DNA from 3 places in the Bacillus sp. URHA0034 genome. Region 1 is predicted to be linked to each of the others. Evidence: riboswitches for the same ligand, from Rfam matches in the RefSeq annotation. Region 1 holds a riboswitch; each other region holds the start of a gene.
The links. Region 1 has a riboswitch for S-adenosylmethionine ahead of ACZ9EE_RS03820 (YezD family protein). Riboswitches for the same ligand answer to the same signal wherever they lie in the genome.
Positions count from the first base shown of each region.

Region 2: another riboswitch for S-adenosylmethionine. It lies ahead of ACZ9EE_RS20655 (methionine ABC transporter ATP-binding protein); the one in region 1 lies ahead of ACZ9EE_RS03820 (YezD family protein).
Region 3: another riboswitch for S-adenosylmethionine. It lies ahead of ACZ9EE_RS18110 (methionine ABC transporter ATP-binding protein); the one in region 1 lies ahead of ACZ9EE_RS03820 (YezD family protein).

Region 1 is NZ_JBWCDK010000002.1:311,271-322,006, reverse strand. Features, by position in the region: gene ACZ9EE_RS03875 (MATE family efflux transporter) at 1-1,067, shown strand, start outside; gene ACZ9EE_RS03870 (hypothetical protein) at 1,274-1,642, shown strand; gene ACZ9EE_RS03865 (hypothetical protein) at 1,674-1,871, opposite strand; gene ACZ9EE_RS03860 (hypothetical protein) at 1,988-2,185, opposite strand; gene ACZ9EE_RS03855 (YrzI family small protein) at 2,498-2,638, shown strand; gene ACZ9EE_RS03850 (sigma factor-like helix-turn-helix DNA-binding protein) at 2,745-3,443, shown strand; gene clpP (ATP-dependent Clp endopeptidase proteolytic subunit ClpP) at 3,473-4,054, shown strand; gene ACZ9EE_RS03840 (DUF2975 domain-containing protein) at 4,353-4,838, shown strand; gene ACZ9EE_RS03835 (helix-turn-helix domain-containing protein) at 4,849-5,067, shown strand; gene ACZ9EE_RS03830 (AbrB family transcriptional regulator) at 5,255-6,361, opposite strand; gene ACZ9EE_RS03825 (hypothetical protein) at 6,624-6,908, opposite strand; SAM riboswitch class I at 7,092-7,193, shown strand; gene ACZ9EE_RS03820 (YezD family protein) at 7,293-7,421, shown strand; gene ACZ9EE_RS03815 (phosphoadenylyl-sulfate reductase) at 7,497-8,213, shown strand; gene ACZ9EE_RS03810 (inorganic phosphate transporter) at 8,369-9,436, shown strand; gene sat (sulfate adenylyltransferase) at 9,501-10,652, shown strand; gene cysC (adenylyl-sulfate kinase) at 10,668-10,736, shown strand, end outside.
Region 2 is NZ_JBWCDK010000002.1:3,882,262-3,892,997, forward strand. Features, by position in the region: gene ACZ9EE_RS20650 (O-acetylhomoserine aminocarboxypropyltransferase/cysteine synthase family protein) at 1-968, shown strand, start outside; SAM riboswitch class I at 1,093-1,199, shown strand; gene ACZ9EE_RS20655 (methionine ABC transporter ATP-binding protein) at 1,334-2,359, shown strand; gene ACZ9EE_RS20660 (methionine ABC transporter permease) at 2,352-3,020, shown strand; gene ACZ9EE_RS20665 (MetQ/NlpA family ABC transporter substrate-binding protein) at 3,035-3,868, shown strand; gene sufC (Fe-S cluster assembly ATPase SufC) at 4,248-5,033, shown strand; gene sufD (Fe-S cluster assembly protein SufD) at 5,055-6,365, shown strand; gene ACZ9EE_RS20680 (cysteine desulfurase) at 6,365-7,594, shown strand; gene sufU (Fe-S cluster assembly sulfur transfer protein SufU) at 7,584-8,024, shown strand; gene sufB (Fe-S cluster assembly protein SufB) at 8,072-9,469, shown strand; gene ACZ9EE_RS20695 (DUF72 domain-containing protein) at 9,799-10,653, shown strand; gene ACZ9EE_RS20700 (sulfite exporter TauE/SafE family protein) at 10,672-10,736, shown strand, end outside.
Region 3 is NZ_JBWCDK010000002.1:3,339,155-3,349,890, reverse strand. Features, by position in the region: gene ACZ9EE_RS18140 (3D domain-containing protein) at 1-5, shown strand, start outside; gene ACZ9EE_RS18135 (MaoC/PaaZ C-terminal domain-containing protein) at 291-638, opposite strand; gene ACZ9EE_RS18130 (hypothetical protein) at 635-1,030, opposite strand; gene ACZ9EE_RS18125 (acetyl-CoA C-acyltransferase) at 1,027-2,121, opposite strand; gene ACZ9EE_RS18120 (AMP-binding protein) at 2,117-3,586, opposite strand; gene ACZ9EE_RS18115 (biotin transporter BioY) at 3,631-4,209, opposite strand; SAM riboswitch class I at 4,864-4,967, shown strand; gene ACZ9EE_RS18110 (methionine ABC transporter ATP-binding protein) at 5,044-6,075, shown strand; gene ACZ9EE_RS18105 (methionine ABC transporter permease) at 6,065-6,727, shown strand; gene ACZ9EE_RS18100 (MetQ/NlpA family ABC transporter substrate-binding protein) at 6,809-7,645, shown strand; gene solA (N-methyl-L-tryptophan oxidase) at 7,724-8,866, shown strand; gene ACZ9EE_RS18090 (hypothetical protein) at 9,030-9,290, opposite strand; gene ACZ9EE_RS18085 (Ig-like domain-containing protein) at 10,107-10,736, opposite strand, start outside.

The sequences.
Region 1 (10,736 bases):
TGATCATTGCAATTATCATTATAGTTTTAGGTTATTTTTTCCTAGGGCCGATTTTAGATCTAATGAAGCTTTCACCTAAAGTCCAAGATACCGCTTTTGATTATTTGGTTGGACTAAGTTATGGCTTACTGCCACTTTTTATTTTTAATGTGCTAAGATCTTTTATTTATGCTTTAGGTAAAACGCGTGTCATTATGGTGATTATGCTGTTGTCCTTACCGATCAACTTAGTCTTGAACTATGTCTTGATTTTTGGAAAGTTTGGGTTTCCAGAGCTAGGCGGTGCAGGAGCCGGCTATGCCACTGCAATCACCGATTGGATCTTTTTGGGGATGACAATTTTTATTGTTAAAAAACAGGATCCGTTTTCATCTTTCCAAGTCTTCTCAAATTTAAATGAGTTTTCATGGGAACAGTGTAAGGAAATTCTCAAAATTGGGGTGCCGATGGGACTGTCCGTTTTCTTCGAGACGACCGTGTTTGCGATTGTGACAATCCTATTAAGTAAGTTTAATGTAACGACGATTGCGGCCTATCAGTCTGCTTTAAATGTCGTCTCATTCATTTACATGATCCCAATTAGTATTTCAACCGCACTAACCGTGCTTGTCGGATTTGAAGTAGGGGCTCGAAGATACAAGGATGCCAAACAGTACAGCTGGTTAGGGATAGGGATCGCGGTATTAATTGCCATCGGGACGGGCTTGGTTGTTGTCGCATTCCGTTATCAGGTGGCCGGACTTTATTCGACAGAAGCAGCTGTTATTAACTTAACAGCGAACTTTTTAATCTTTGCCCTGTTTTTCCAGATTTCCGATGCGATCCAGGCAACGGCACAGGCGGCATTAAGAGGCTATAAGGACGTAAATATCGCCTTCATCATGACACTGGTCGCCTACTGGCTGATTTGTCTGCCAGCAGGCTATCTACTAGCCAATTTCACCGGCTTAGGGGCAAGAGGCTACTGGATCGGACTGACCATAGGGCTGCTCGCAGCAGGAATCGCCCTCTCCGTCAGACTCATCCAAATCCAAAAGAAACGATACAACGCCGCATTGGTACAATAGTGGTGTCAGGCACCAATAAATGACTTTCTACGGTAATAATGTATATAAGGGTGTCAGGCACCATTAACTAACTTTCTACGATTCTTATAAGAGGAAGGTTATAAATGGTGCCTGACACCATTTTATATTTATCTAGTTTCCTATTTCTGTAAGTGTTAAAATAGGTTAAGAAGGTATGAATTGAAACCGTAAGTGAGGTGTCCTTTATGACAAGGAAAGTCCACTTTGATGAGGAGGAGTTCGTACTTAGGTTAAATGGTGTGGAAAGTGTTTTTGCGCTGAAATGGCAGTTGAAAATCCCTTATAAGGCGATCAAAAAGGTGTATATCGATGAATTTGAACCGCCGATGTGGATGCTCAGGATGCCTGGCACCTCGATTGCACCACTGCATATTTTCGAGGGAAGCTTTAAATTTGGAAACGAATGGTATTTCCTTTCCTTCGAACATAATGTACCATTATTACAGTTGGAAATCGAGGGCTGCGGGAAATACAAATACGTCATATTTGAACTAGAAAACCCAAAAGAGGTCATGATTGAACTGCGTAAGAGAATAAGAGCATTAGACGACTGAACGCAAAAAAATGCAATGACTGCAATAGTCATTACATTTTCTCTGCTTTCTTTTTTTGTTTTCTTTTCTTTACTGAACTTCTTATTATGTAAACACCAGCTAGTAACGCTAATAAATTTAAGGAATCACCAAAATGAATCGTTAAACTGAAGCGATTTTGGACCCTGATATGATTCGAATTGTTGTTAGTCGTGGGTAGAACTTTTTTCTCTAACATTTCATTTGTCAAAAAAATACCTCCTGTTTAAAAAATGATCGATATTCATTTATATGCGGTTAGTTGACTGCTAAATTATTAAAATACAAAAAGAAGACGCCATTCCTGTGAGAAAATGGCGTCTGTTGTTAATATAATTTTCTTAGGCCGAACCATTTGGAGAATAAACTTTGTTTTTTATCCTTAATGATCAGTTCATCCATCACTAATTTTTCACGATTGTTGTGAATCCATTTCTGTAATTCTTGTTTGTCTTTACAAAGAGTATAATATGTTTCCCCACCTTTTCCAAGTGCGTTGACAACATATCGACTTGTGTTCTCCATAATGCCCACCTTTAACATGTATTGTTTAATTGGATTATATCAGGCTGATTAAAATAATCCATGGTTATTTTTCATCAAAATAAACCCATATTTTTTCAATCGAAGCTAAAACCATTGTAGGATGTCTTTCAGTGTAATTCAAGCCTTATTAACTTAATAGTTTTGAATTTACATATTTTTTACATAACAGATAATTATATTATGTAAACTGAAGATATGCCACCTAGAAAATTTAGGTCATTGCCCCGTATCTTTAAAAGCTCCTCAAACGTTATGAAGTAAAAAGAGCTAATAGAGAAAGAGGGGAATATAATGACCATTAATCTCTTGTTCTTTACAATAACCATCCATAAACGTCTAATCACATTAGAGGAAGCAGCAAGAGAGGAATATGTGGAAAAAATGTATCAGCAAAATAAAGAAAAGCAGATCAACATCCATCGGTTTATGTGATTCATCGTAAACTAACATATAATAAAATAAAAAATTAATCTGACCCGTATCTTTTGATCCTTCTTTAAACGTTAATAAAGCAGAGAGTGCAAAAGGAGTGAAAAACATGTCAGTAAAGCTTAACTCATTCAAGACCATGGGTTCAGAGGAGGAAGAGAACCACTGGGCTGAAGTTTATCCTAAGCTACAGCGGTATTGCCGATTTTTAGCCCAGAACAAATGGGATGGAGATGACATCGCGCAGGAGACCTATCTGAAGGCGCTAAAATATCATCAGCACCAAATGAGTACGGCTTTGTTAAACAAAATTGCCTATCATCATTGGATCGATCAGCTACGAAAACGAAAACATGAAAGGCTTGAGACTGAACTAGACTTCTCCTGCCATGAATTAACAAAACAACTCGATGAAGTCACGAATGCAGTTGAAATGCTAATTCATAATTTTACACCCAAGCAGGCCGTTATCTTTTTACTAAAAGAGGCCTTTCAATATCAGCTAAAGGAAATTGCTGAGATAGTAGGCGCAAGCGAGACGGCAGTTAAGGCCAGTCTTCATCGCGGGAAAAAACGTCTGGAAAAAACAACCGAGGAAGAGGAACCTTCTTCAGTTGACTCCTATTGGGATGAAAAGGAAAAAGAGGAACTCACTGAAATTTTTTATGAGGCCTTGAAAGATCAGGATCCAGCTGTACTAATAGAGGCCATTCCTTCAATCACGGCCATCAGTAACGTCTCAAGTTTCTATTCAAAATCACCTTATAAAAATCAAACTTCTTCAAGCACTCTCTGTATGGCTGCATAGCCTAATAATCGCTTCAAGGAGGATAAAAAATGACTACGATTCCATATGTAATTGAACAATCCAATCGCGGTGAGCGTTCTTACGATATTTATTCACGTCTGTTAAAGGACAGAATCATCATCATAGGGGAGGAAATCACGGATCATACCGCCAACAGCGTTGTGGCACAATTGTTATTTTTAGCAGCAGACGATCCGGAAAAAGAGATTTCGCTCTATATTAACAGCCCAGGCGGCTCGACCACTGCAGGATTTGCCATCTATGATACCATGCAAATCATTAAGCCTGATGTTCGCACAATATGCACCGGTATGGCCGCCTCGTTTGGGGCGATGTTACTATTAGCTGGAACAAAAGGGAAGCGGTGCGCACTCCCGAACAGTGAAATCATGATTCATCAGCCATTAGGCGGCGCGAGAGGGCAGGCAACCGAAATCGAAATCTCGGCCCGGCGCATCTTAAAGCTAAGAGAACATATTAATCAAATCATTGCTGACCGAACGGGTCAGCCGGTTGAAAAAGTTGCTAAAGATACAGATCGGGATTATTTTATGAGCGCAGACGAAGCAAAAGCGTACGGGATTATCGATGAAATCCTTTCACCAAAATAAAAGCTAAAAAGCAAGCGCTGAAAAAAATAAAGGTTCGCTTTTGGAGTACAAACAATAAAAAAAACACTTGAAAAGACATATGAAATCGTAAATGATTTCATATGTCTTTTTTGTTGATATATCAATACTTTCACCTCTGTCATTCGTAATCTGAAATTTTTCAAACGATATTAATTAATTTAAATAAAAAGGATATTAAATAACAACAATGATATAATAGAAAACAATATTAATTTATTGAAAAACGATAAACAGTGTGCTAAAATCATGTTGTCATTAATTAAGTGAGGTGTATGAAATGAATAGTAAACGAGGTTCAACCACTTTCTTAAAGGGAATTATTTTTCTGGCTGGAATTGCAGTGCTTGCTTTATGTATATTTTTAGTGCCCCATATGGCAAATTTCGCAGCAAAAATATATCCAAATATTGTCCCAATGAAATATCTCGTTTTCATCGTAATGTATGGAGCGGCTGTGCCTTTTTACTTTGCTCTCTTTCAGGCTTTCAATCTTTTACAGTATATTGACGAGAACACAGCGTTCTCGGAATTATCTGTAAAGGCGTTAAAGAACATAAAGTGCTGTGCGATTACAATCAGTGGTTTGTATGTACTAGGTTTGCCACTCTTTCGTTTTATTGCGAAGAAAGTTGACCCTCCCATTGGATTAATAGCACTCATCATCATTTTTACTTCGTTGGTTATCGCCGTTTTTGCTGCTATCCTCCAACGGCTTCTACAAGAAGCGATTATCATAAAATCAGAAAATGATTTGACTGTCTGAGGTGAAGGATATGGCAATTATTATTAATATTGATGTGATGTTAGCAAAACGAAAAATGAGCGTAACAGAGCTTTCGGAGCGAGTTGGAATTACTATGGCGAATCTTTCTATTCTGAAGAATGGTAAAGCAAAAGCGGTTCGTTTTTCTACATTAGAAGCGATATGTAAGACTTTGGATTGTCAGCCAGGTGATATTTTGGAGTACAAAAGCGACGAAGACACTCTATAAAACAGACAACAAATTTATTTAACGGGAGTCGATAGAGAAAAGAAGGAATAGTCATTAGGCTATCCCTTCTTTGCGTTTAATGATGTTATTTACTCAAAGAAGTTCGTTTTGGAGTGTTATTTTACATGTTGTACTCTAAAACCGAACTACTTACTGAAAAGAACGCATTGATTGTTTATTGAGGTACTTAAGCAGGTTTCTTTATTTTTCCAGACCCAACTTTAAAAAACAGCCGCAGCATCGGCGGGACAACAAAATAAATGAAAAAGAGACGAAATAATTGATAACCTGTAACCATCGATAAATCAGCATTGACTTCATGAGCGAGGATGGCCATTTGATCCATACCTCCCGGTGCCAAGCTTAGTAAACTAGTTGAAGGCGTGATATGGTAAAAATAAATGAGCAAGAGCCCTAAGCCGACAGACCCAATAATCATCAACAGACCACTCAAAAACGCCAGGCTAATGACCTTCGCTTTATGCTCTAGTTTTTCAGGTTTCAACAATAAACCAATATAAGAGCCAATCATAAATTGTGAAATATCCAATACAGATGGCGGCAAAACAGGGCCATGCAGCCCGGAAATACCGGCAATCGCAGTGCCAAGGATAGGTCCCAATAAATAAGGAGTAGGAAATTTAAGTTTCCGCGCCAGGAAAGCACACAATACACAAATAATCGCTAACAAAATAAAATTAGGAAATACCGGTCCTGATCCGTGCACGGCATGATTCACAACATCTGCTCCAGCACCGCCGCCTGTATGATGAAACAACGGACCCAAGATCAGAAACGGAACAACGAAGATAATCATCATCAAACGAGCTACTTGCAGGAAAGTAACCGTCGTAATATCAATTCCTTTCATTTCTTCAGCAAAAATAATCATTTGCGAAAGTCCGCCTGGTATACTCCCGGTTAAGACCGTTGGATAATCAACCCCGGTTAATTTTGAAACAATCCAAGCAATCCCAGCACAAAAGAGGACAAGCAAAGTCGTCATCAGCAGCATCGAAGGAAGTTTGGCGATAATTTGTAAGAGTGCGTCTTTTGTAAATGATAGTCCAATCGAATACCCGACGACAATTAAGCCTGTATCACGAATCGCAACCGGCCAGTAAAATGCAATTTTTCCAAATCTTGCGCCGATTAAGACAGCTGCCATTGGCCCAAGCAGCCAAGGGATCGGAGTATGAAGAAAAGAAAATACTAACCCCCCAATAAAAGCCGTTACCAGCGTAACTGTAAAACGAAGTATTTTATTGTCTAAATTCTTTGATGTATTATTCAAAAAAAACCCTTCTTGTCTTTTATTATTTAACCGCGTCCTTACTGTGAGGAAAACAGATCCCCATCATTTGGAATCATGATGTTCCTGTCATTTCATTATTTTAGCACGATGACGTGTAAAAGGGTACTAAGAGACATTATCAAGGTAAGAGCATTTCCGTATGTATTTGAAGTTAAATAAATTTCGTTTAATATTTCGGTAATAGGGAGATTTTTGCAAAAAAAAGAGAAAGCATACGGCTGCTTTCTCTTGTTGATTCGTCTTAATGACTGCTGCTGCTTTCATGATGTTCTGGTGATTCCTCGACTTCCCCTGGCCCAAACCCAAATGGTCCTCTAGGTATAAAATTTTCCACTCGGAAAATCGCTACGATCGTTTCAATTCTAATACCCAAAATTCGTTCGCGGCCTCTGCCTCTCGATTCCAATACAATAACATCTCTGCCTACCTCTAAAAGCCTGCCGGTAAAATTCCCTTGCAGAGTAACTACTTCGACTTCCTTTTTTAACAATTCATGGGCAATTTGATGAAAACTCAATTCCGTCACATTCATCCTCCTCCTTCACATTACAGTAAATGCAAACAATCAGAAAAGGGCATTGGTTTAAAGAAATTTTTTTGCCAAAAATTCATCACAAAAAAGAGAGCAGTGAAGAATTTTTTAAATTTTATATTTTTTTATTTACATAAATCCTATTGGTATGGTAGGATTAATCACATCAATCAATTATTCTTATCTAGAGAGGCTTAGGGACTGGCCCGATGAAGCCCGGCAACCTGCCAAGCAAGGTGCCAATTCCAGCAAAATGGTTTTCATTTTGGTAGATAAGGTGTTTACTGGACTTTTGTGAGCGCCTTTCCTAAAGTGGGAAAGGCGCTTTTTGTAAAAAGGAGGCGAATAAGTCTGAACGCTAATGAAAGGCAAGAACTTATCACGCATTTAGAGAACATGCTGGTTTCTTTACAATTTGGCTCGATTACACTAGTAGTTCAGGATGGTAAGATTGTACAAATAGAAAAAAATGAAAAGGTTCGTCTTAAACAAAATAAAAACTGCTGACCAGTAAGCTGGAGGCTGTCTCAACGTCAGCCGCCCTGGAAGACGTTTTTTTATGAAAAAAAGGAGGCATGTAGCATGACCGCTGCAATTACCTATCAAAATTGGCAACAAATTTCCGACACATTTCCTTTCGAAGATAAAACGAAAGGGGCACTTTCCGTTTTAAAGTGGGCATACAACACTTATGCTGATCAAGACATTGTCTATGCATCCAGCTTCGGAGCCGAAGCGATTGTATTGATTGACCTGATTCATCAGGTAAAACCAGATGCCCATATCGTGTTCTTAGACACCGGGCTGCATTTTCCTGAAACTTACGAAGTCATCGACAAAATCGAAGCCCGTTTCCCAACATTAAGAATTGAGCGGAAACAACCAAAAGTAACTCTTGATGAACAAGCTGCAGAATATGGCTCGGCGCTATGGCTAAGAGATGCCAACCAGTGCTGTAACATTCGTAAAGTAATCCCATTAAGGGAGACTTTGACTGCTAAACAAGCGTGGATCTCAGGACTTCGCCGTGAACAGTCACCAACAAGAGCCAACACAGAGTTCCTTAATAAGGATGATAAATTCGAGAATATCAAAATTTGCCCATTAATTCATTGGACTTGGGATGAGGTTTGGGAGTACATCAGAAGTAAGGATCTTCCATACAACACCTTGCATGACCAGAACTATCCAAGCATCGGTTGTTTCCCTTGTACAAAGCCGGTTGGTGATGGCGCCGATTCACGTGCAGGACGCTGGTCGGGCAGCGGTAAGACAGAATGCGGCTTACATACCCGTTAAGCTAAAGCCTCCAACACTGTGGTGATCACCACAGTGAATGTTGAACCAATCCGGCATTGACGGGCAGTGCCCACCGCTTCGGACTCTAAATCTATCATAAATAGTATGGTGGGGGTGGATCGTCCGTAATGCGGGATTAAAGGAGGGTCATTTATTTGCTCACAATTATAGCAGTGACGATTGGTTTATTTTTTGCTATTAATATAGGCGCAAGCGGGGCAGCCGCTTCCATGGGGATTGCCTACGGGGCAGGCGTAATAAAAAAACCGCTGGCTTTGCTGCTCTGCAGTATCACCGTATTTTTTGGAGCATGGCTTGGCGGCGGAGAAGTGGTTAAAACGTTAGGCAGCGGGATTGTACCCAGCAGTACGTTTACAATCCCCATCGCCTTAGTTGTGTTAACTTCAGCAGCATTGTCACTGTTTTTAGCTAACATATTTGGAATTCCGCTTTCGACTAGTGAAGTGGCGGTAGGAGCCGTCATTGGCGCCGGGATTGTTTACCAATCTGTGTTAGTCAGTAAACTAGTGTGGATTTTGTTATTCTGGCTGCTCACCCCATTTGTTGCTTTTATTATTGCGATTAGTGTTACGTTTCTATTAAAAAATAAACATCTGAAAAAATGGATGGAAGCACCGAAGACAGTACCTTATCTGTCCGTGTTAGTCGTTTTCATGGGCTTGTTTGAAGCCTTCTCGGCGGGAATGAATAATGTGGCCAATGCGGTTGGTCCGTTAGTCGGAGCGAAAATCATTTCGACTGATAACGGGATTTTCTGGGGCGGGTTATTTGTAGCCGGCGGGGCATTGCTCCTCGGTCATCGTGTCCTTGAAACCAACGGGAAGAAAATTACGAAACTGCGCTTAGAAGAAGGCTGCGTCATCTCTGGAACAGGCGCAACGATTGTGACGATCGCATCTGTTTTTGGAATTCCCGTTCCGCTGACACAAATTACGACATCCTCGATTATTGGGATTGGTTTTGCGAAAAACGGCAAATCTGTTTTGAAGAAAGATATTGTTGTACAACTTCTTACAGTTTGGATTGTCTCACCTGTTTTATCCATGGTATTATCATATACAATGATTCAAATGATGATTGAACATAATTTTTATCCCATCATCGCAATGGCTGGTGTGTTAATTTCCGTCTTTGGTGTCATGTCATTAATGAAAAGACAGAAACCAAGTATGGCGGTCCACCAGGAGATTGTGAAAGATTAAATTTGCTAGTTTCATATTTTAATTGATAAATTATTTTTCTAAAAAAGAAAGGACTTGATTAAAAGTGTCATTTTTACCAGCACCTCATGGAGGAAAACTAATTCAAGCATTTGACCCAACTTATGATTTAACAAACATCGAAAAAGAGATTGAAATTGATGCGATTGCATTGAGTGATCTTGAGTTGATTGGTGTTGGCCTATTTAGCCCGCTTACAGGGTTCCTTGGAAAAGCAGACTATGAAAATGTTGTTTCTAACATGCGTTTAGCTGACAATACAATTTGGTCCATTCCAGTAACTTTGCCTGTATCCTATGAAACTGCTGCAACACTTAAAGTAGGAGAAGAAATCAAGTTAGTACACCAAGGCGAGGTTTATGGGGTTATCACAGTATCTGAATGGTATGAGCCAGATTTAGATAAAGAAGCCATCGAAGTTTACAAAACAGACGAAGTCGCTCACCCAGGCGTGAAACGTCTTTATGAAAGAGGACCTGTTTATGTAGCAGGTGATATTGTTCTGGTTAAAAAGTCAGATAAAGGCGTATTTGCTGATGTATGGCATGAGCCAAAAGAAACTCGTGCAATGTTTGAAGAAAAAGGCTGGAAAACAATCGTTGGTTTCCAAACTAGAAACCCAATCCACCGTGCTCATGAATATATCCAAAAAGCAGCATTAGAAACGGTTGATGGACTATTCGTTAGCCCGCTTGTAGGGGAAACAAAATCAGACGATATTTCCGCAGAAGTTCGTCTAAAAAGCTATCGTGTATTACTAGATAATTACTATCCAGCTGAACGTGTACAGCTTGGTGTGTACCCTGCAGCTATGCGCTATGCGGGCCCTAGAGAAGCGATTTTCCATGCGATTGCCCGTAAAAACTTTGGCTGCACACACTTCATCGTCGGCCGTGACCACGCTGGTGTAGGCAACTACTACGGAACATACGATGCACAGCATATCTTCAGTAATTTTGAAGAAGGCGAGCTTGGCATTAAACCAATGTTCTTTGAACACAGCTTCTATTGCACAAAGTGCGAAGGCATGGCATCTGATAAAACTTGCCCGCACAGCAAAGAAGACCGCGTCATCCTTTCTGGAACAAAGGTTAGAGAAATGCTACGTGCCGGAGTTCTTCCTCCTGCAACTTTCAGCCGTAAAGAAGTTGTAGAAGTATTAATCGAAGGTATGAAAGAAGAAACCGCAACGGTCTAAGGAGGAAATACAACAATGTCTAAAGCAACGAATATCACTTGGCACTCTGCCACTATTACAAAAGCAGACCGCCGTTCTCAAAAT
Region 2 (10,736 bases), 3.6 Mb from region 1:
CCTATAATTTATTAGCAGTTACCCTGCCTAAATACGGTATTAATGTCAAATTTGTTGATGCCGAAAATCCAGAAAACTTCCGCCAAGCGATCACGGGAAAAACAAAAGCAGTCTTTGCAGAAACCATTGGTAATCCAAGTTTACGTGTCCTCGATATTGAAAAAGTAGCAGACATTGCCCATGCAGCAGGGGTTCCATTAATTATTGATAATACTTTTGCCACACCATATCTTTGCCGGCCAATCGAGCATGGAGCCGATATTGTTGTTCATTCAGCAACCAAGTGGTTGTTAGGGAACGGAACCACAACGGGAGGAATCATTGTCGATGGCGGCAAGTTTGATTGGAATTCACCAAGATTCCCTGGCTTCACCACTCCTGATGACAGCTATCATGGCCTTATCTATGCAGAAGCTTTAGGGGCGGTCGCATACATCATCAAAGCCCGTGTTCAATTATTACGCGATCTTGGACCTGCGCTAAGCCCGCAAAATGCGTTTCAGTTTACATTAGGACTTGAAACCCTCCATGTGCGGATGAAGGAGCATGTTGCCAATACCAAGCAAATTGTTGATTATTTACTAGCTCATCCGGCAGTAGATTGGGTATCTTATCCTGGTCATAGCTCACATCCTGATAATGAATTAGCAAAAAAATATATGCCAAAGGGTGCGGGCTCAATGGTCGTCTTTGGCATTAAAGGCGGAAAAGAAGCAGGGGCGAAATTAATCAATTCATTAACACTCTGGGCCCATGTCGCCAATGTTGGCGATGCTAAGAGTTTAATCATTCACCCAGCAAGCACAACCCATCAGCAGCTGGACGCTGAAGGACTTAAGGCTGCCGGTGTATCAGAGGATTTAATCCGGCTTTCCATCGGTATTGAAAATGTCGAGGATCTAATCGATGACCTGGAGGCTGCGATTGAATCAGCGACAGGTTTATCTTCATTAAAGGCTAAAGCCTAAATTTACCTATTAAAGATATTCCGAAAAAATCGTTGACACCTATTTTTATACATGATACGATAATTTTTGTTGAAATAATTTAGTTAAAACAATTACATTTTAAATTGAATATAGAAGCTGTTAGCTCTTATCAAGAGAGGTGGAGGGATGTGCCCGATGAAGCCCGGCAACCGTCAATATTTATTGAAATGGTGCCAATTCACACAAAGCGTTTGCTTTGGAAGATGGGAGAAAGGTTTATTTTTCATGATGCCTTTCTGCCTGTGCAGATAGGCATTTTTATTTTTCTGAAATAATAGAAATCCTTTATAAGCATCCAGTTAACTCTATATTCAAATAAAGACGATAAAAAAGTAGGTGATCAAATGATTTCAATACAAAATGTTCGGAAGATCTTCCCTAGCAAAAAAGGTGACCTTAAGGCAGTCGATGATGTAAACCTTGAGATTAAAGAGGGAGAAATTTTCGGCGTGATTGGTTATAGCGGGGCCGGAAAAAGTACGTTAATCCGCATGTTAAACGGCTTGGAGATTCCAACAGAGGGAAGTGTCACAGTTGCGGGCCGTGTCATTTCAAAAATAAAGGGCTCACAATTACGAAAAGCCCGCCAAGAAATCAGTATGATATTCCAGCATTTCAACTTACTGTGGTCGAGAACAGTTAGTGAAAATATCGCGTTTCCCTTAGAAATTGCTGGTGTCAAAGGACCGCAGCGGAAAAAACGGGTCGCCGAATTAGTCAAACTGGTTGGTTTAGAAGGCCGGGAAAATGCTTATCCATCCGAACTTAGCGGCGGTCAAAAGCAACGTGTGGGGATTGCCAGGGCGCTTGCAAATAACCCTAAAGTATTACTTTGTGACGAAGCAACTTCAGCGTTAGATCCGCAAACCACGGATTCTATCTTGGAATTACTGGTGGATATTAATAAACGCCTAGGGTTAACAATTGTGTTAATTACCCATGAAATGCACGTGATTCGGAAAATCTGTCACCGTGTTGCAGTAATGGAAAGTGGCAGGGTAGTTGAACTTGGTTCGGTACTGGATGTATTTAAAAAACCACAGCAGCCAATTACGAAGCGATTTGTTCAGCAAGTATCTGAGAATGAAGATACAAAAGAAGCCGTTGATCATTTGCTTGAACAATATCCTTCCGGCCAGATTGTCCAATTAACCTTTATTGGCGAATCAGCTGAGCAGCCAGTCATAACCAATTTAATCCGTAATCATCCGGTTACCGTAAATATTTTACAAGGTAAGATTGCCCAAACGCAAAACGGATCATATGGAACCTTGTTCATTCATATCGATGGCGACGAAAAGGAAGTCAACCATGCGGTTGAGTTCATTCGCTCTCAGCATGTCGGAGTGGAGGTGGTTACAAATGATTAAACATTATCTGCCAAATGTGGACTGGTTAATCATGTGGGATGAAACAAAAAATACCCTTTATATGGCAGGCATTTCCGTGGTAGCAACGTTTATTTTAGGGACCTTATTAGGATTAATTTTATTTCTTACTTCCAAAGGCAACCTCTGGGAAAACAAGCCGATAAACGCAGTTATTAGTGCAATCGTAAATATTTTTCGTTCGATTCCGTTTATTATCCTAATTGTCTTATTAATTCCGCTTACAACATTTTTAGTTGGAACCATGATTGGCGAAGATGCGGCATTGCCTTCTCTTATTATTGGAGCTGCTCCATTTTACGCAAGAATGGTAGAAATCGGCCTCAGAGAAATTGATAAAGGGGTCATTGAAGCAGCAAGATCAATGGGGGCTACTACTGGAACGATTATCTGGAAGGTTTTATTGCCGGAATCCATGCCAGCCCTAATTTCCGGTATCACGGTTACTGCGATTGCACTTGTGGGGTACACAGCCATGGCAGGGGCGATTGGTGCAGGCGGTCTTGGGAACCTTGCTTATAACTATGGTTTCCAAAGAAATCAAAATGACGTCACCTTGATTGCCACCGTCATTATTTTATTAATCGTTTTTGTGATTCAGTTTATTGGTGATTTTATCACTTCAAAATTAGATAAAAGATAAAAGGAGAGGTCTACATGAAAAAGTGGATTACATTAATTTTAGCCTTATCACTAGTGTTAGCATTAGCTGCTTGCGGTAAGTCAACAGATAAGTCAGAAGGTACAGACAGCAAAACAACGAAATTAGTAGTTGGAGCATCGACCGTTCCACACGCAGAAATCCTAGAAAAAGCTAAACCAATTTTAAAAGAAAAAGGTATTGATCTACAGATTAAGACGTTTACTGACTATGTACTTCCAAACAAAGCATTACAATCAAAAGAATTAGATGCAAACTACTTCCAGCACATCCCATACCTAGAGTCACAAAATAAAGAGTTTGGTTATGGATTTGTGAATGCAGGCGGTATTCATATCGAGCCAATCGGTGTTTATTCAAAGAAGTACAAAAAACTTAGCGACCTTCCTACTGGCGCTCATTTAATTATGAGCAACTCTGTTGCCGACCATGGCCGTCTGCTTTCATTACTTGAAGCGCAAGGACTAATCAAATTAAAATCAGGCATTGATAAGACAAAAGCAGAAATCAAAGATGTTGTAGAAAATCCTAAGAAGTTAGTATTTGATGCAGATTACGAAGCAAAACTTTTACCACAAATTTATAAAAACGGTGAAGGCGATGCGGTTTTAATTAACTCAAACTACGCTATTGATGCCGGCTTAAACCCAATTAAAGATTCCATTGCAATTGAAGACAAGAATTCCCCTTATGTAAACGTCATTGCCGTTCGTAAAGAGGACGAAAACAAGCCAGCAATCAAAACGCTTGTAGAAGTTCTACACTCTAAAGAAATCCAAGACTTTATCCTTGATAAATACAAAGGTGCAGTTGTACCGGTTTCTGAATAATAATAAATAGGTAAAAACGGGTAAGTCAGTGAGTCATTCACTGGCTTTTCCTTGTATTTACTCATACATGAAAGAGGTCAATTGGGTAAAATAGAAAGGTCTTTATCGTTTAAAACAGTTGGAAATGTTTAAAAAAATGAGGTATGATTTTATTCGGGTCTTTCTTACATAAGGGTTTATATCTGAATTTTCATATAAATATTCCCTGTGTATTCTCAATTAGCATTTGCTTAATGAAAATGACGCTCAGTTTCTACTGTTTAAGAGTTGCTAATACATTTCATTTGTTATAAGATTGTAATGAGAATAAAATGAGAATAGAGTTACAAAAAAACTTGCATTGCAAGCTAACAACACTTTCTTTTCGGAGGTATAAAATATGGCTGGATCAACATTAACGATCAAAGATTTACATGTAGAAATTGATGGGAAAGAGATTCTAAAAGGTGTAAACCTAGAAATAAAGGGTGGAGAAATTCACGCAATCATGGGACCAAACGGAACTGGTAAGTCAACCTTATCGTCTGCGATTATGGGACACCCAAAATATGAAGTAACGAGCGGTTCCATCACTCTGGACGGACAAAATGTTCTGGAAATGGAAGTAGATGAGCGCGCACGTGCAGGTCTATTTTTAGCAATGCAATACCCAAGCGAAATCAACGGTGTAACAAATGCTGATTTCTTACGTTCAGCGATTAACAGCCGTCTTGGCGAAGGAAACGAAATTTCCCTTATGAAGTTTATCCGTAAAATGGATAAGCAAATGGAATTCCTTGAAATGGATTTGGATATGGCACAGCGTTATTTAAATGAAGGATTTTCCGGCGGTGAGAAAAAGCGTAATGAAATTCTTCAATTAATGATGATTGAACCTAAAATTGCCATCCTTGATGAAATTGACTCCGGCCTTGATATTGATGCCCTAAAAGTGGTTTCAAAGGGTGTAAATCAAATGCGCGGCGAAGATTTTGGCTGCTTAATTATTACACACTACCAACGTCTGTTAAACTATATCACTCCTGACCATGTGCATATTATGATGCAAGGCCGTATTGTTAAATCAGGCGGTTCAGAGCTGGCACAACGCTTAGAAGCAGAAGGATATGACTGGATCAAACAAGAGCTTGGCATTGAAGACGAAACAGTTGGGCAAGAAGCGTAACAGAGTGTTAGGAGGATTACAATGACAACAGAAACCAAATTACCAGTTGATCAGGAATTTGTCCGCTCATTCTCGAAAGAAATGAATGAGCCTGCATGGTTTGAAGAGTTCCGGCTTAAAGCGCTAAACGAATTCGAACAGCTTTCGATGCCAAGACCTGATAAAACCAAAATAGATAAATGGAATTTCACACAATTCCAACAGCATACAGTCAAAAGTGATGCCTATTCATCGCTTGATGCACTACCAGAGGAAGTTAAAGCATTAGTAAATTTAGATGCTGAAAATAAAAGTCTTTATATTCAGCGTAATCAGACTCCTGCCTTTTTATCTTTATCAGAAGAGCTGAAAGGTAAGGGTGTTATCTTTACAGATTTATTGACTGCGGCAAGAGAACATGGTGATCTTTTGAAAAAGTATTACATGACTCAAGCCATCAATATGGATGAGCACCGTTTAACGGCCCTGCATGCAGCACTTGTAAACGGAGGCGTGTTCTTATACATTCCAAAGAATGTAGAAATTAAAGAGCCTATCCAGGCAGTATTTGTACAAGATCATGCTGAGGCAAACTTATTTAACCACGTGATTGTAGTTGCGGAAGACAATAGTCAGGTAACATACGTAGAAAACTATATTTCTACAGTGGAAGCCTCAAATACCCTCGCGAATATTTTAACCGAGGTTATTGCCAACGTTAATGCAAAAGTCCAATACGGGGCTGTTGATTATTTGGCAAAAGGGATTACGACTTATGTAAACCGCCGTGGTGTCGCTGGCAGAGATTCATCCATTGAATGGGCACTTGGCCTTATGAACGAAGGAAATACAATCTCAGAGAATACCACTAACCTGCTTGGTGATGGATCTCATGGAGACACGAAAACAGTCGTAGTCGGCCGTGGCGAGCAAACGCAAAACTTTACTACGAAGGTCGTTCACTTTGGAAAAAATACAACCGGAAACATTTTAAATCATGGGGTTGTGAAGGACAGTGCGACTTCCATCTTTAACGGGATCGGTAAGATCGAACATGGTGCATCCAAATCGGATGCAGAGCAAACCTCTCGTGTGTTAATGCTTAGCGAAAAAGCCCGCGGGGATGCCAATCCAATTCTTTTAATTGATGAAGATGATGTTGTAGCAGGGCATGCAGCCTCCGTAGGACGCGTCGACCCAGTTCAACTTTATTATCTAATGAGCCGGGGAATTCCGAAAACTGAAGCAGAACGGTTAGTTATTCACGGTTTCCTTGCACCGGTTGTTACCCAACTTCCAATTGAAGGAGTCAAGAAACAATTAACTGAAGTGATTGAAAGGAAAGTTCGCTAATGAACATCCAAGATATCCGCAGCCAGTTTCCAATCCTCGATCAAGAAGTGAATGGCAACCCATTGGTGTACTTGGATAGCTCAGCTACTTCCCAGAAGCCGATTCAGGTTATTGAAACGATTGATAAATATTACCGTGAAATTAATTCCAATGTCCATCGTGGTGTACACACGCTCGGAACAAGAGCTACGGATGCATACGAAGGGGCTAGGGAAAAGGTTCGTAAATTCATTAATGCTAAATCGATTCAAGAAGTTATTTTTACAAGAGGCACAACGACTTCTCTTAATACGGTCGCTTCAAGTTATGCGGCTGCTAATTTAAAGGAAGGCGACGAAATCGTTATTACTTACATGGAGCATCATAGTAACATTATTCCATGGCAGCAAGTAGCGAAACGGACAGGTGCCCAGTTAAAATACATTCCGCTTCAAGAAGATGGCACGCTTTCTCTTGAAGATGTACGGGCAACGATTACAGCTAATACGAAAATTGTATCTGTGATGCAGGTATCTAACGTGCTTGGCGTCATCAATCCTGTTAAAGAAATTGCGCAAATTGCTCACGAAAATGGAGCCATCATGGTCGTTGATGGTGCTCAAAGTGCACCGCACATGAAAATTGATGTCCAAGATCTTGATTGTGATTTCCTTGCTTTCTCTGGACATAAAATGTGTGGGCCTACCGGTATCGGGGTACTTTATGGAAAGAAACACCTGCTTGAAAAGATGGAGCCAATTGAATTTGGCGGCGAAATGATTGATTTTGTCCACCTCCAAGAATCAACCTGGAAGGAACTGCCTTGGAAGTTTGAAGGCGGTACACCTATTATTGCCGGTGCCGTTGGTCTTGGGGCTGCAATCGACTTTTTAAACGAAGTCGGCTTAGACAATATTGCGGAACATGAACATAAGCTTGCGGCCTATGCACTTGAAAAAATGTCTGCGGTTGAGGGCATGACTATTTATGGTCCTCTTGATGCAGCTAAGCGTGCTGGACTGATCACTTTTAATATTAAGGATGTTCACCCGCATGATGTAGCAACCGTTTTGGATGCAGAAGGAATTGCCGTCCGTGCCGGGCATCATTGCGCACAGCCGCTGATGAGATGGCTTAACGCTTCTGCGACTGCACGTGCAAGTTTTTATTTATACAATACTGAAGAAGATATTGATAAACTCGTTGAAGGGCTTGTCAAAACAAAGGAGTATTTCAGCGATGTCTTCTAATAATTTAGATGCTTTATACCGTCGAGTTATTATGGACCATTATAAAAAACCACGAAATCGTGGTATTTTAGAGGATGGCAGTCATACGATTAATATGAATAACCCTACCTGCGGCGACCGCATTCAATTAACCTTTAAGGTTGAGGATGGAATCGTGAAGGATGCTATGTTTGAAGGTGAAGGCTGCTCGATTTCGATGTCCTCTGCCTCGATGATGACACAGGCCATCAAAGGGAAGAAGGTAGAAGAGGCACTGCAAATGTCTGGGATTTTTTCTGATATGATGTTAGGAAAAGAACCCGATGATTCCATTGATTTAGGTGATATTGAAGCACTTCAAGGTGTTTCTAAATTCCCTGCCAGAATTAAATGTGCAACATTAGCATGGAAGGCAATGGAAAAGGGATTAAAGGAAGAGGAACAAAAGTAAAACGATTGGGCTAAGGCTCTAATCGTTTATGAAGGAGGAATACGACGATGGCAAAAAAGATGCCTGAAATCGGGGATTATAAATACGGTTTTGCCGATAAAGACGTTTCCATTTTCCGATCAAAACGTGGGTTGACACGTGAGATTGTTGAAGAAATTTCAAAAATGAAGAATGAACCACAGTGGATGCTTGATTTCCGTTTAAAGTCACTTGAACATTTTTATAATATGCCAATGCCACAGTGGGGCGGCGACTTAAATTCATTAAGCTTTGATGAAATTACCTACTATGTAAAACCATCTGAGAAATCCGAGAAGTCTTGGGATGAAGTACCAGAAGAAATTAAGGCAACCTTCGACAAGCTTGGTATCCCTGAAGCAGAGCAAAAATACCTTGCTGGGGTATCTGCACAGTACGAATCAGAGGTTGTTTATCATAATATGAAGGAAGAACTTACGGATTTAGGAATCGTCTTTAAGGATACAGATTCTGCCTTAAGAGAAAATGAAGACATCTTCCGTGAACACTGGGCAAAAGTAATCCCGCCGACTGATAACAAGTTTGCGGCGTTAAACTCGGCTGTATGGTCCGGCGGTTCGTTCATCTATGTGCCTAAAGGTATTAAAGTGGAAACGCCATTACAAGCATACTTCCGAATCAACTCCGAAAACATGGGACAATTTGAGCGTACCTTGATCATTGTTGATGAAGGTTCATCTGTTCATTACGTTGAAGGTTGTACAGCACCTGTTTATACGACTAACTCTTTGCACAGTGCCGTTGTTGAAATCATCATCAAAAAGGATGCATACTGCCGTTATACAACGATCCAGAACTGGGCAAACAACGTGTATAACCTTGTTACCAAGCGTGCGGTTTGTGAAGCAAACGCAACAATGGAATGGATCGATGGGAATATTGGTTCTAAGTTAACGATGAAATATCCTGCTGTTATTTTAAAAGGTGAAGGCGCACGTGGTATGACCTTATCGATTGCGATTGCAGGTAAAGGCCAGCACCAGGATGCTGGTGCAAAAATGATTCACTTAGCACCAAATACCTCTTCAACAATCGTGTCAAAATCAATCTCTAAACATGGTGGTAAGGTAACTTATCGCGGACAGGTTCATTTTGGACGTAAGGCTGATGGCGCACGTGCTAATATTGAGTGTGATACCTTAATTATGGATAATCAATCAACATCTGATACGATTCCATACAATGAAATTTTAAATGACAATATTTCTTTAGAGCATGAAGCGAAGGTTTCAAAAGTGTCTGAAGAGCAGTTATTCTACTTGATGAGCCGCGGTATTTCTCAGCAAGAAGCGACTGAAATGATTGTTATGGGCTTCATCGAGCCATTTACAAAGGAATTACCAATGGAATATGCTGTTGAGATGAACCGTCTGATTAAGTTCGAGATGGAAGGCTCAATCGGTTAATCTTTTAAAACATACCCGTTTGCTATTGCTGGCAGACGGGTATTTTTTTTATTAAGTTTTTATAACGGCGATGAGGTGGATACACAAGGGTTCGTTGCTATGTTTACGGAATTAAATAGAAAACGGACGGAAAAAAGTCCAATGTTGGCGGAAAAAACCAGGAATTCTGCGGGAATGCGCAGTAATCCAACGGAATAAATCCAAAAACGTGCGGAATAACGGCAAACGTAAGCTTCTTAAAAAACCAAATCTGAATAAATACAAAAAACCCGTTCTTATTTTGGCGGTAGAAAAAATGGTTATGCTATTATTAAGTAGGGGTGACAGACTTGATTTATATTGGTGTAACCGGCTGGGGCGACCATGACAGCCTTTACCCGGAAATAAAAGCCTCAAGAGATAAACTAAAGAGATATGCTGGACACTTTCCCATCGTGGAGGTGGACACCGCTTTTTATGCCATCCAGCCCAAGCGAAATGCCGAAAAGTGGGTAAAGGATACCCCTGATGGTTTTCAATTTATTGTCAAAGCCTATCAAGGGATGACCGGCCATTCCCGGGGAGAAATTCCGTTTGATAACATACATATGATGTTCCAAGCTTTCAAAGAGTCTTTGGAACCCTACATGGAAAAAAATAAATTAGCCATGGTGTTGTTCCAATTTCCACCTTGGTTTGAATGTAAAAGAGAAAATGTAGATTATTTACGCTGGTGCAGACAAGTGATGGGGGACATCCCCTGTGCACTGGAGTTTCGGCACCAATCCTGGTTTGCGTCCTCCTACCTTCAAAGAACCTTAGAATTTATGAAAACAGAAAAATGGATTCATAGTATATGCGATGAGCCGCAATCTGGCCAAGGGTCGATTCCGACCGTCCTGAAGCCCACGACTTCCGAACAAGTACTGGTTAGATTTCATGGCCGTAATGTTTATGGCTGGCAGAAACGGAATGCCGATAATTGGCGGGAGGTCCGTTATCTCTACCGCTATAATCAGCAGGAACTGCAGGAATGGAAGGATCATATCGAAAAATTAGCAAACGAATGTAAGGATATATATCTTCTCTTTAACAATAACTCTGGTGGAGACGCGGCCGATAATGCTAAAGAAATGATGAAACTCCTAAACATAACGTATGAAGGACTCGCTCCAACACAGCTGGATTTTTTTAACGAACTTTGATCATTGGAGATGACCGTAATGGAGTGGATTCTTTTAATTGTAATAGGAATAGCGGCTAGTTCACTTGGATCCCTGATTGGTAT
Region 3 (10,736 bases), 3.0 Mb from region 1:
ACTAACATGCCCAGATACAGGCCTAACCTAAATATCGCACTGCAACCCTTACCGTGGGTTGCAGTGTTTTTTGTATGAACTTTATTAAGGAATATTGTACTTTTAAGAACGATCGAATAAAAATAAAAAACCACACCTATTTATGGTACGGTTCACCATAACGCATCAAAATGGGATTCATCTTATTAAGAACAAGGCTATGTAACTTTTATTTTTCCATTACGAAACAAATCGTGCGATGCTATATGTTCGCACGACTTGTCATTTGTTTTTTATGATCATTGAGGATTTCATCTGGTTACGATCAACCATCCTTTTATGACTACTTTTTCCCCGCATTTACCTTCTATTCTGATTTTAGGCTCCATTTGTTTGATAGTCAGAGTTATTTGATCTCCCAAATAAACTGGTGAGGTAAATGTAAATTCATGCTGACACACCCACTCTTGAGGAGTGAGAATTTCGTTCGAAACCATCCTTAACACTTTAGCCGCTGTTAACATTCCATGGACAATTTTATTAGAAAATCCTTGTTGTTTCGCCGCTTCTATATCAAAATGAATGGGATTGTTATCACCTGAAACGACCGCATATTGTTCAACCTCTTCTTCGGTAATTTTAAAGGCAAGTTTTTTCATGTCAAACCTCCCAAAATCAAATCCGATACTCCCTCAAAACAAAGTTGTCCATCATTATGATATAAATAGAGAGTTTGTTTAATAAAAGTAAGATTTTGACGTTGAAATGGATTTGTGACTTCAACTATCGCTCTATAGTTCTCATCCATATACATTCTTTGATGTTGGATACATTTCTGTTTTCGATGAATAATAGGCTGTTGAAGCTCCAAAGGAGTTTCAATCCATTTATAAGCCATCATTGGCATGGTTGGAGGAAGAGGAATCGTTTCGGGACCATCGTCTTTTGCCCCACCAAGACTCTGATAGATAGAAATTTGCTCATCAATTAATTGGACAAATGGTTGTACATCTTCTTGAGTAAAAATAATTTCATACTCCTTCGTTTTCATATTGCCACCTCGAAGAGGACTGCTGAGCCGATTCCTCCACCGCTGCCTATTGCCGCTAGTACATATTTGACATTCTCTCGTCTTTGAACTTCGGAGAAAAGCCTCGTTATCAGGATACTTCCCGAAGCCCCATAAGGATGTCCTAACGTTAAAGCTCCTCCGCGAACATTTATTTTGTCACAAGGAATAGAAAGTTCTTTCATACAGGCGACTATCTTCGAAGAGAAAGCTTCGTTTATTTCAATTAAGTCAATATCCGCAATAGTTAACCGGTTTCTTTTTAATAAGGCTTGAATAGCCGGAATAGGGGCTGCCCCAGGATAATTGGGATGGACACCTGAGATTTCACTATCCAAAAATCGCAGGATAGGCCGGAAACCATTATTTAATGCTATACTTTCTTCCATGACAAGAACAGCTGAAGCTCCGTCATGAATACCGCAACTGTTCGCTGCTGTAACCGTACCGTTCCTTTTAAATATGGGCTTCGCTCTTTTTAATAGTACTTCCAGCTTTCTTTTCCTAAGCAGTTCTTCATCCTGATGGTAATCCCCAATCGGAATAATCTCTTGAGTAAAATACCCTTTTTCATACGCCTCCAAGCTACGCTTGTAACTTAATAGTGCATATTCATCCTGCATTTCTTTTGAAATAGCATATTTTTCTGCCACATATTCTGCGGCAACGCCCATATCGGGGTCGCCAATTTTTTCAGGAGAAAATTTCGCTCTTGATGGAAACGGAGAGGTGCTTGTGCTTTCTACACCACCAGCTATGTAACAACGACCAGCTCCACCTTGAATATAGTAACATGCCATTCGAATCGCTTCTAACCCTGCACTGCATTGACGGTCAATTGTAAGTCCCGTTACAGAGAGAGGTAATCCTGCTTCTAATGCAGCAAACCTGGCTACGTTTCCACCTGGTCCAACAACATTCCCCAAAATGATGTCATCAATCTTTTCTTCTAATCCATTCGCTAAATGCTGGAGAAGAGGAACTGCAAGCTCATGTGGCTGAATATCCCGTAAAATCCCACTCATTTTTCCAATTGGTGTACGTTTTGCATGGACAATTACTGCTCTTTTAATCACTGGTCACCTTGCTTTCCATTTGTTTTATTAGCTCAGCACGAGCAATCTTTCCGCTCGTTGTATATGGTATTTCAGATAGAAAAAACCATTTGCGTGGAATTTTATAAGAAGACAAATACTTCTTACAAAGTCTTTTTAACTCTACTGGGCTGCCCTTTCCTTTTACTGCCGCAGCCACAACCTGACCCCAATACGAATCTGGCAGACCAATTACAGCAACTTCCTCGACATCCGGATGTAAGGAAATCACTTTCTCTATTTCTTCAGGAAAAATATTGATTCCTCCATATAAAATCATATTTTGCTCACGGCCTGTAATATATAAATAGCCCTCTTCGTCAAAATGGCCCATATCATGGACCGTAGCCCATCCCTCTTCATCCTGAATCGATTGAACTGTGCTTCCATCGTGATCCATGTATCCATTTATTATCAGTCCACTTCTTACATAGATCTTTCCAATCTCATTAGGCTTTGCTAAGACCTGATCTTGCAGCCGTATTTGTACCTCTACGCCGTAACAAGGCTTCCCGACGGTTGCTGCCTTTTGCATACCATCTCGATCAGAAAGTACAGAAATGAAACTCAATTCACTGGCCCCATAAAACTCATACATGGTTATATTTGAAAATATATGATAGATTTCTAATTTCGTTCTTTCAGACCACTTTGCACCCGATGAAAGGAGTTTTATAGACTTATTGATTTGAATTCCTTGTTTCAGAAATGCTTCTACCATTGTTGGAACGACATACATCGTTGTAATGGGATAAGATTGTATCCATGAATGCCCTTCAATAGGAGAAAATTTGTCTAATAGATAAACGGTACCCCCTAAATACAAAGTGCTAATAGCTCCATATAGAAAGTGAGAATGTATTAAGGATCCAGGAATTAAAACATGATCATATTCATTTATTTCGAAATCGAAACGGTTACAATCAAAGCTCGCCATCCATGAATCCTGGGAACGAACAAATGCTTTTGGATTTCCGGTTGTGCCAGAAGTGAAGCCAATATAAAAAGGCAAATTTTCTTGAGTATACCTAATTATGTTCACTTCAAACCGGGAGATTTCCCGTAAACTGTCATCCAAACTCATTACATTTGGAATAATATGTTTAATCTGATAGTGAATTTCTCTTGTTGTGACAATGATCGAAGGATTGAAAAGTTTTATTCTCTTTTCTAATTCAGTTGTTTTCCATTTCAAATCATAGGGAACTGCAATCCAACCAGCCTTGGATGCACCTGCAAAGAGTTGCAAGAAAGGGAGTCCATTAGGCAGAAGGATTCCTATTGTTTTGTTTTCTGAATGTAGTGAGTAAAGCCAATTTGCCGTTTGATTGACCAATTCACTCCATTTTTGATAATTGATTTGTTGATGATTAGTATGGATGGCTAATTTGTTGGGGAAAATTTTAGCGGAAGTTTCATATGATTCAGTTATATTGCCCATCATTATCACCTCTATAAAAAAAGACACTTCAAGGTGTCTCTTTAGATTTAAATATTTTTAGTTACATTATTAGAGTAGCTCGCTGCTAGTGATCTTGAAAAAACGGGGTGCTTTCTTAGTCTGTAAACTAAAATCGAAGCTAGTACAGCCTTTAACACATCCCCAGGAAGGTATACTAAACTTACTTTTACAGCATTTAATACCGAAATGTGCATGATCAATGCTTGAACAGGGATACCAATTAAATAGATAAGCAGGATTCCAACTGTCAGATTAATAAATAAAACATGGTGTAGTTTTAAATTTTCTATACGTGATAATAGATATCCAATAACGAATGCTGTAATGGGCCAAGAAATTAAATAACCAACACTCGGTCCAACAAATACACTTAATCCGCCTCGACCTCCCGATAAAAGAGGTACTCCAACAGCAACTAGTAGTAAAAAGACAGTTTGGCTCATTGCTCCTAATCTTGCCCCTAATACTCCACCTGCAAGAAGAACACCTAGTGTTTGCAATGTAATAGGTACGGGTGTAAACGAAAGATTAATAGGCGGAACGATACCTAGAGCACCCATGACCGCAGCAAACACCGCTACAAAGGTAATTTCTTTAAGTTTCATTTTTACATTCTCCTCAAAATAAATATGTAATTAATTTAATTATGATAATATTCAATTTCATGTTAATTGTCAACCAAACATTAACTGCGGTTGACAATTCGCGTTTGTTTTGAAAAATAAATTAAGTTGTGCTCATTTGATCAAAGAATACAAAAAGGGCTTGGCAGGCCAAACCCTTTTGTTCATATAAGCAAATCAGCACCTTCTAAACTATGATGGAATGGTGCTGTATCTGTTTTCAGAAAAGACCTCATTTACTTATGGTACGGTTCATCAAGATTAATTCAAATCCTTTCAGTCTTGTTGAACAAAACTGAGCTGTTGGCTTAAGTACAATCGATCCCAATCTTTTTTCTGTCCATGTTAAAGAGATGAAACCATTACAATCTGATCTTTCAATTCTTCATTCTCAGCTAATTCTATTCTACAGATGATGGTATCTCACGTGGATGGATGGCTTTATTAATTCACCAGGCTTAATCTTAATATTTGTTTTTGTTTACCCGCTTAGAAGCAAGAGAACCGTCCCCTTGCTTCCTTTTCTATTAATAACTTTATTTCTATACTAGAAATAGTTTACAACTTGAAAATAGCAGAAAAATATTGACAATAGTCTTAATATTGCATAATATTATTATTATATTAAAATTAAATAACTTATCCAGAGAGACTGAGGGACAGGCCCGACGACGTCCAGCAACCATCATTTAATGAAAGGTGCTAATTCCTGCAGAATGTTTCATTCTGAAAGATAAGGTCTAGATAAAAATAGCCTCTTTCTGATGAAAGAGGCTATTTTGTATAATTTACAATTCCGGAAAGGAGATTACTATCTTGCTAATACTTGAAGACGTCCATAAAAGCTATGGAAAAGGCAAAGAGAAAAAAGTGGAAGCATTGAAAGGAATAAGTCTTCAGGTTGATAAAGGTGAAATATTTGGCGTAGTCGGTTTTAGTGGTGCTGGAAAAAGTACGCTAATCCGTTGTGTAAATTTATTGGAACGCCCTACTTCAGGGAAAGTCCTTATAAATGGTATAGATCTTTTATCCCAGACTCCCAAGGAATTACGTAGACAAAGAAAAAAGATTGGGATGATATTCCAACAGTATAACCTATTGCATTCAAAAACTATTTTTAACAACGTAGCAATGCCACTTATCTTGGAAGGCAGACCCAAAGGTGAAATCAGGAAAAAGGTGGAACAAGTACTCACTTTCGTTGGCTTAGAGGATAGGATGAATCATTATCCCGATCAGCTGTCGGGAGGTCAAAAGCAACGGGTTGGAATTGCAAGGGCGTTAGTCACAGACCCTGATATTCTATTATGCGATGAAGCAACATCTGCCTTGGACCCTAATACCACCGAGGCTGTATTAGAGTTATTACGAAAAGTTAGGGATGAATTCGGCGTAACCATTTTAATGATTACCCACGAAATGAATGTGATCCGTGACGTATGCGATAAAGTGGCCGTTATTGAAAATGGGATAATCGTTGAACAAGGGCCTGTCATTGACGTCTTCACCGAACCAAAGACTAAGATTGCCAGAAGCTTTGTACGGACTGTTCTAAACGATAACATCCCAAAGTCGATTCAACAACTAATTATGAATAATGGTCATACGAACATCTATCGAATCATCTTTAAAGGCAGTTCAACCAATATACCTTTAATCTCCAACACTGCAAAGAACTTTTCCATTGATTTAAATGTAATTCATGGCATGGTAACGGAGCTTCAAGGTAGTCCATTTGGGAACTTACTGGTTGAATTTAAAGGTGATGAAGAAGAAATTCAGCGTGCTGTGCACTATATAAGGGAACATAATGCTGTTATTAGGGAGGTGTCTGAAGATGCCATTTGATTGGTCTTGGTTTTGGCCTGAGTTCTTTAGTTCAATTAACGAGACTCTTTATATGGTCATAGTTGCTCTCATTATATCCGTTATTATCGGAATACCAATTGGTGTTGTTTTAGTCATTACAAGAGAAAATGGTATTTTACAGAATTCCATTATTTTCAATATTTTGAACGTCATTATCAATATCTTTCGTTCCATTCCATTTATTATCCTGGTTGTAGCAATTATACCGTTCACACGATTGATTATAGGGACATCCATTGGTACTACAGCTGCCATTGTGCCGCTAGTCCTATATACCGCTTTTTATATAGGAAGGTTAGTGGAAAACTCACTCCTCGAAGTCGATAAAGGCACACTTGAATTAGCACAAGCAATGGGTGCTACACCCTGGCAGATCATTTGGAGATTTCTCCTTCCTGAGGCCCTTGGCTCAATCGTATTAGCATTAACGATTGCAACGATTGGATTAATAGGTGCTTCCGCAATGGCAGGAGCAGTTGGCGGCGGGGGTATCGGTGATTTAGCCATCACATATGGGTATAATCAGTTCAAAACAGAGGTCATGGTGATCACTGTTATTACATTAGTCATTATGGTTCAACTTGTTCAATCACTTGGGAACCTTCTATCTAAAAAAATGAGAAGGAAATAGCCAATTTATTCAAATCATCTAAAGAATGTTGATCAAAGGTAGTCCTTTTTATCATAAAAAAAACATGGGGGAATCATATCAATGAAGAAATTTGCCATTATTTTATTTGGATTACTGCTTTTACTATCTGGATGCAGCTCACAATCCAGCAAAAGCAGCGATAGCAAAACAGTTAAGGTAGCAACTACAACAGCGGAAGCACCAACATGGGAACTTGTTAAAAAGCTTGCGAAAGATAAAGGAATTGATGTTCAAATTGTTAAGTTTGATGATTATGTGCAGCCAAACCTTGCGATTGATAGTGGGGAAGTTGACCTTAATGCCTTCCAAACAGTCGTATATTTTGATGACTTTAAAAAACAGCGCAATCTAAAACTATCGGCAGTTGGAACAACCAATATTTGGCCAATGGGAATCTACTCTAAAAAAGTAAAAACTATCAATGACATTAAAAATGGGGACCAAGTCATTATTCCAAAAGACCCTACTAATCTAGGAAGAGCCCTTCTATTAATGCAAAAAGCAGGATTAATTACTTTAAAACAAGGCTTTACCGGTGCTGGCGGATTAGAAAACGTTGAAAAGAATCCGAAAAACTTGGTCATTACACCTGTTGATGCTGCTCAAACACCACGTGGTTTAGATGATGCAGCTGCCTCCATTATCAACAGTGATATGGCTATCAATGCTGGTTTAAACCCTACTACTGGCTCAATTTTTAGAGAAGATGCTAACAATAAAGCGTACGTTAATATCATCGCTGCCAAGACATCACGCAAAGATGACAAATCATTCAAAGAAATCGTAGATATTTATCATTCCAAAGAAGTTACAGACTTTATCAAATCACACTTCAAAGGCGCTGCTGTTCCTGTCATAAAACCAGTCTCTTTCCTTGATGACTACAAACAAAATTAATAAAAGCACTAACTTTTCCACTGGCCTGTTTTCTTCTAAACAGGCCAGTATTATGATAAAGAGTAGGAGAGAAATGAGATGACCAGAGAACCTGTTTTTGATGTAGCAATAATTGGCGCTGGGACTATGGGAATGGCTGCTGGTGCTTTTTTAGCACAACAAAAAGTTAAGACATTATTAATTGATGCCTTCGATCCGCCACATAATCATGGAAGCCATCACGGAGATACCCGCTTGATTCGTCACGCCTATGGTGAAGGCAGACAGTATGTTACCTTGGTGAAACGTGCACAACAATTATGGGGAGATTTGGAGAGGGAAAGCGGCCATAAAGTTTTTGAAAAAACAGGGGTCCTCGGACTTGGCCCAAGCGATTCTCCCTTTCTCCATGAAACGATTGAGGCTGCTAAAAAATATGAATTGCCATTACAGGTACTTAACGCAAATGAGATAAAAGAAAAATGGCCTGGCATTTCTATACCGGATAACTTTATAGGCTGCTTTGAAGCAGAATCAGGATTACTCTATAGTGAAAAGGCCATACAGGCCTATAAGGAACTCGCTACCCGGAATGGGGCACAGCTTGTCACTAATACACCCGTTCAGCAAGTCGACATGAGCAGTACGGATGCAGTGAAAATCGTAACGGCGGACAACGTTTTTTGGGCTAAAAAGGTCATTGTTACAGTAGGCGCCTGGGCAGCCAAGCTGCTTCCGGATTTAAAGCTGCCTATTCAACCAGTCCGTAAAGTGGTGGGCTGGTTCGAAACACCTGAAGGCATATATGACTCCGCCAATTTCCCATCCTTTTATGTAGACGACAATGATAAAATGTTTTACGGATTCCCTAGCTTGAACGGGTCCGGTCTTAAGGTAGGAAGAACAGATGGCGGACAAGAAATCGATCCCGATCAGCACTTACAGAACTTTGGAAAATACGAAACAGATGAAGGCGATCTTCGTCATTTTCTAGAGACCTATATGCCTGAAGCAAATGGGACCTTTAGGGAAGGAAAAACTTGTTTATATACAATGTCGAGTGACCATGATTTCATCATCGATCATCACCCTGAAAATAACAATGTCATCATCGCGTGCGGCTTTTCTGGACATGGCTTCAAATTTGGAAGTGTAATGGGCGAAGTATTAAGCCAGCTAGCAATAAAGGGTCACAGCGAATTTGATCTTTCGATATTCTCTCTCAAGAGGTTTAGTAAGTGACAGAAAATCAATGGCTTTATTTTAGATCGGAAATACGTTACGGTAGACATCAATAAAAACCGAAGAAATCAATTCTTCGGTTTTTATTATTTGGACTAAACTTTATTAAAAAAACGACTTATTTATAGTAAGGCTCACCGTAAAGCAGGTTTATAGATTGGCATTATAAATAGCCAGTAGCGGCAATTGCACCAACAATAAAACCAATTAGCATTCCTAAAACTGTGCCAACAACGGCAAAGACCATTAGGATAGTGCCATGAACTTGACTACGATTTCTATATGTTAGGAAGCCCATAATAAACGTTCCAGCTCCGAAAAGAATTGGAACGATAAATAAGGAAAGTGCGAAGAATATCCATCCTAATACTACAAATGCCGTTCCCTGCTGTTTCTGTTGCTCTGTTTGTGTTTGTTGTTCCATTCAATCACTCCCTATTTACATGTTATTATTTTTTGGTCGCTCCAATGGTCTTTAAAGCCTAAAGTTAAACCATCGGCAACCGCGAATAAGACCCAAGATCCCAAAAATAATGAAAGCATGAAGGAAACCAATAAGCATTGTTAACACATGTAACAGTAGGGAAAAAGTATCAGGGATCATAGTGGTAATCAAAGGACATATATCCTTAAACAAACCTTACAAGTGATGGTGCCAATAAAAAAACCAAGTGCTATTTATAACACCGTTACTAAACAGCCCAAACTAGCTGATATATATAGATATATATATCTTTTTTTCCAAAATATTAATAACTACTACACAAATAATTCCTAAAGTACCAGAAATACATTACAAAATAAGTTTAATGATTGCAGGTAAGAAAATGAAAAAACTAAATGGATAGCAGCAGAAGTAATCAAGGAAATGATCCATCAATTTGAAAAAATTCTTGAAGTTGATGGAAATAGAGATTATCCGGAAACTTCTGTAAAAGAGGATGCTGAACTTGACCCTGTATTGAGACAAAGAGGTTATTACAAGTAAAAAAAGACATTTTTGAAGGAAGAGTTATCTCAACTGATGAAGTTTTAGAGATGATTGAACAAATTGTACTCTAAATGCTAATCAAGCCTTTATTGGATTGTGATCTAGTGTCCAATCGATACAAAATCTGCCCAACCTATGAAGGACGTAATCAATGAAGAGATCAGCAATCCATAAAAAGAAGCATGAGAACCGTCCCCATGCTTCTTTCAATCCTTAAATAGAAGCACGAGAACCGTCCCTATGCTTCCTTTATTGTGATACTGTAGCTGTCCTTACTGCGCTAGTTTGCGCTTTTGCGTCTTTTGCGGATACATATAGTTTTGTTCCTGCTGGCTGTTTTGGGATGTATACTTTGTAGTTCCCATAAAGATTGGCTTGTGCTGTGTATGTTTTTGATCCGATTTTGATGATTACTGTTGCATATTTCTCTGTGTTTCCTGTCACTGACGTGGAATAGGAACGAACCGTGTTCACTGTAGGCATGTTCGGTGCTACGCGAATGACTGTGATGCCTCTTGCTGCACTTACACGGCCTGCACTATCTTTTGCTGTGATGGATAGCTTGGTTCCTGTATTTTGCGGCGTAATGGCTACATTGTAGTTTCCATACACATTGGCCTTTGCGGTATAAGTTTTACCTGGAACGACCACGGTCACGATGGCATTTGCTTCGGTTTTCCCTGTTACGTTCAAGGCCTTATTATTAACAGTGTTCACAACTGGTAGATTCGGAGCCACTTTTACTACTGTAATGGTCCTTGCCGCACTTATATTACCCGCGCTGTCTTTTGATGTTACCGAAATACTTATTCCTGCGTTTTGGATTGGAATAGCTATTTTGTAATTTCCATATTGGTCCGTTTTGATACTATATACTTT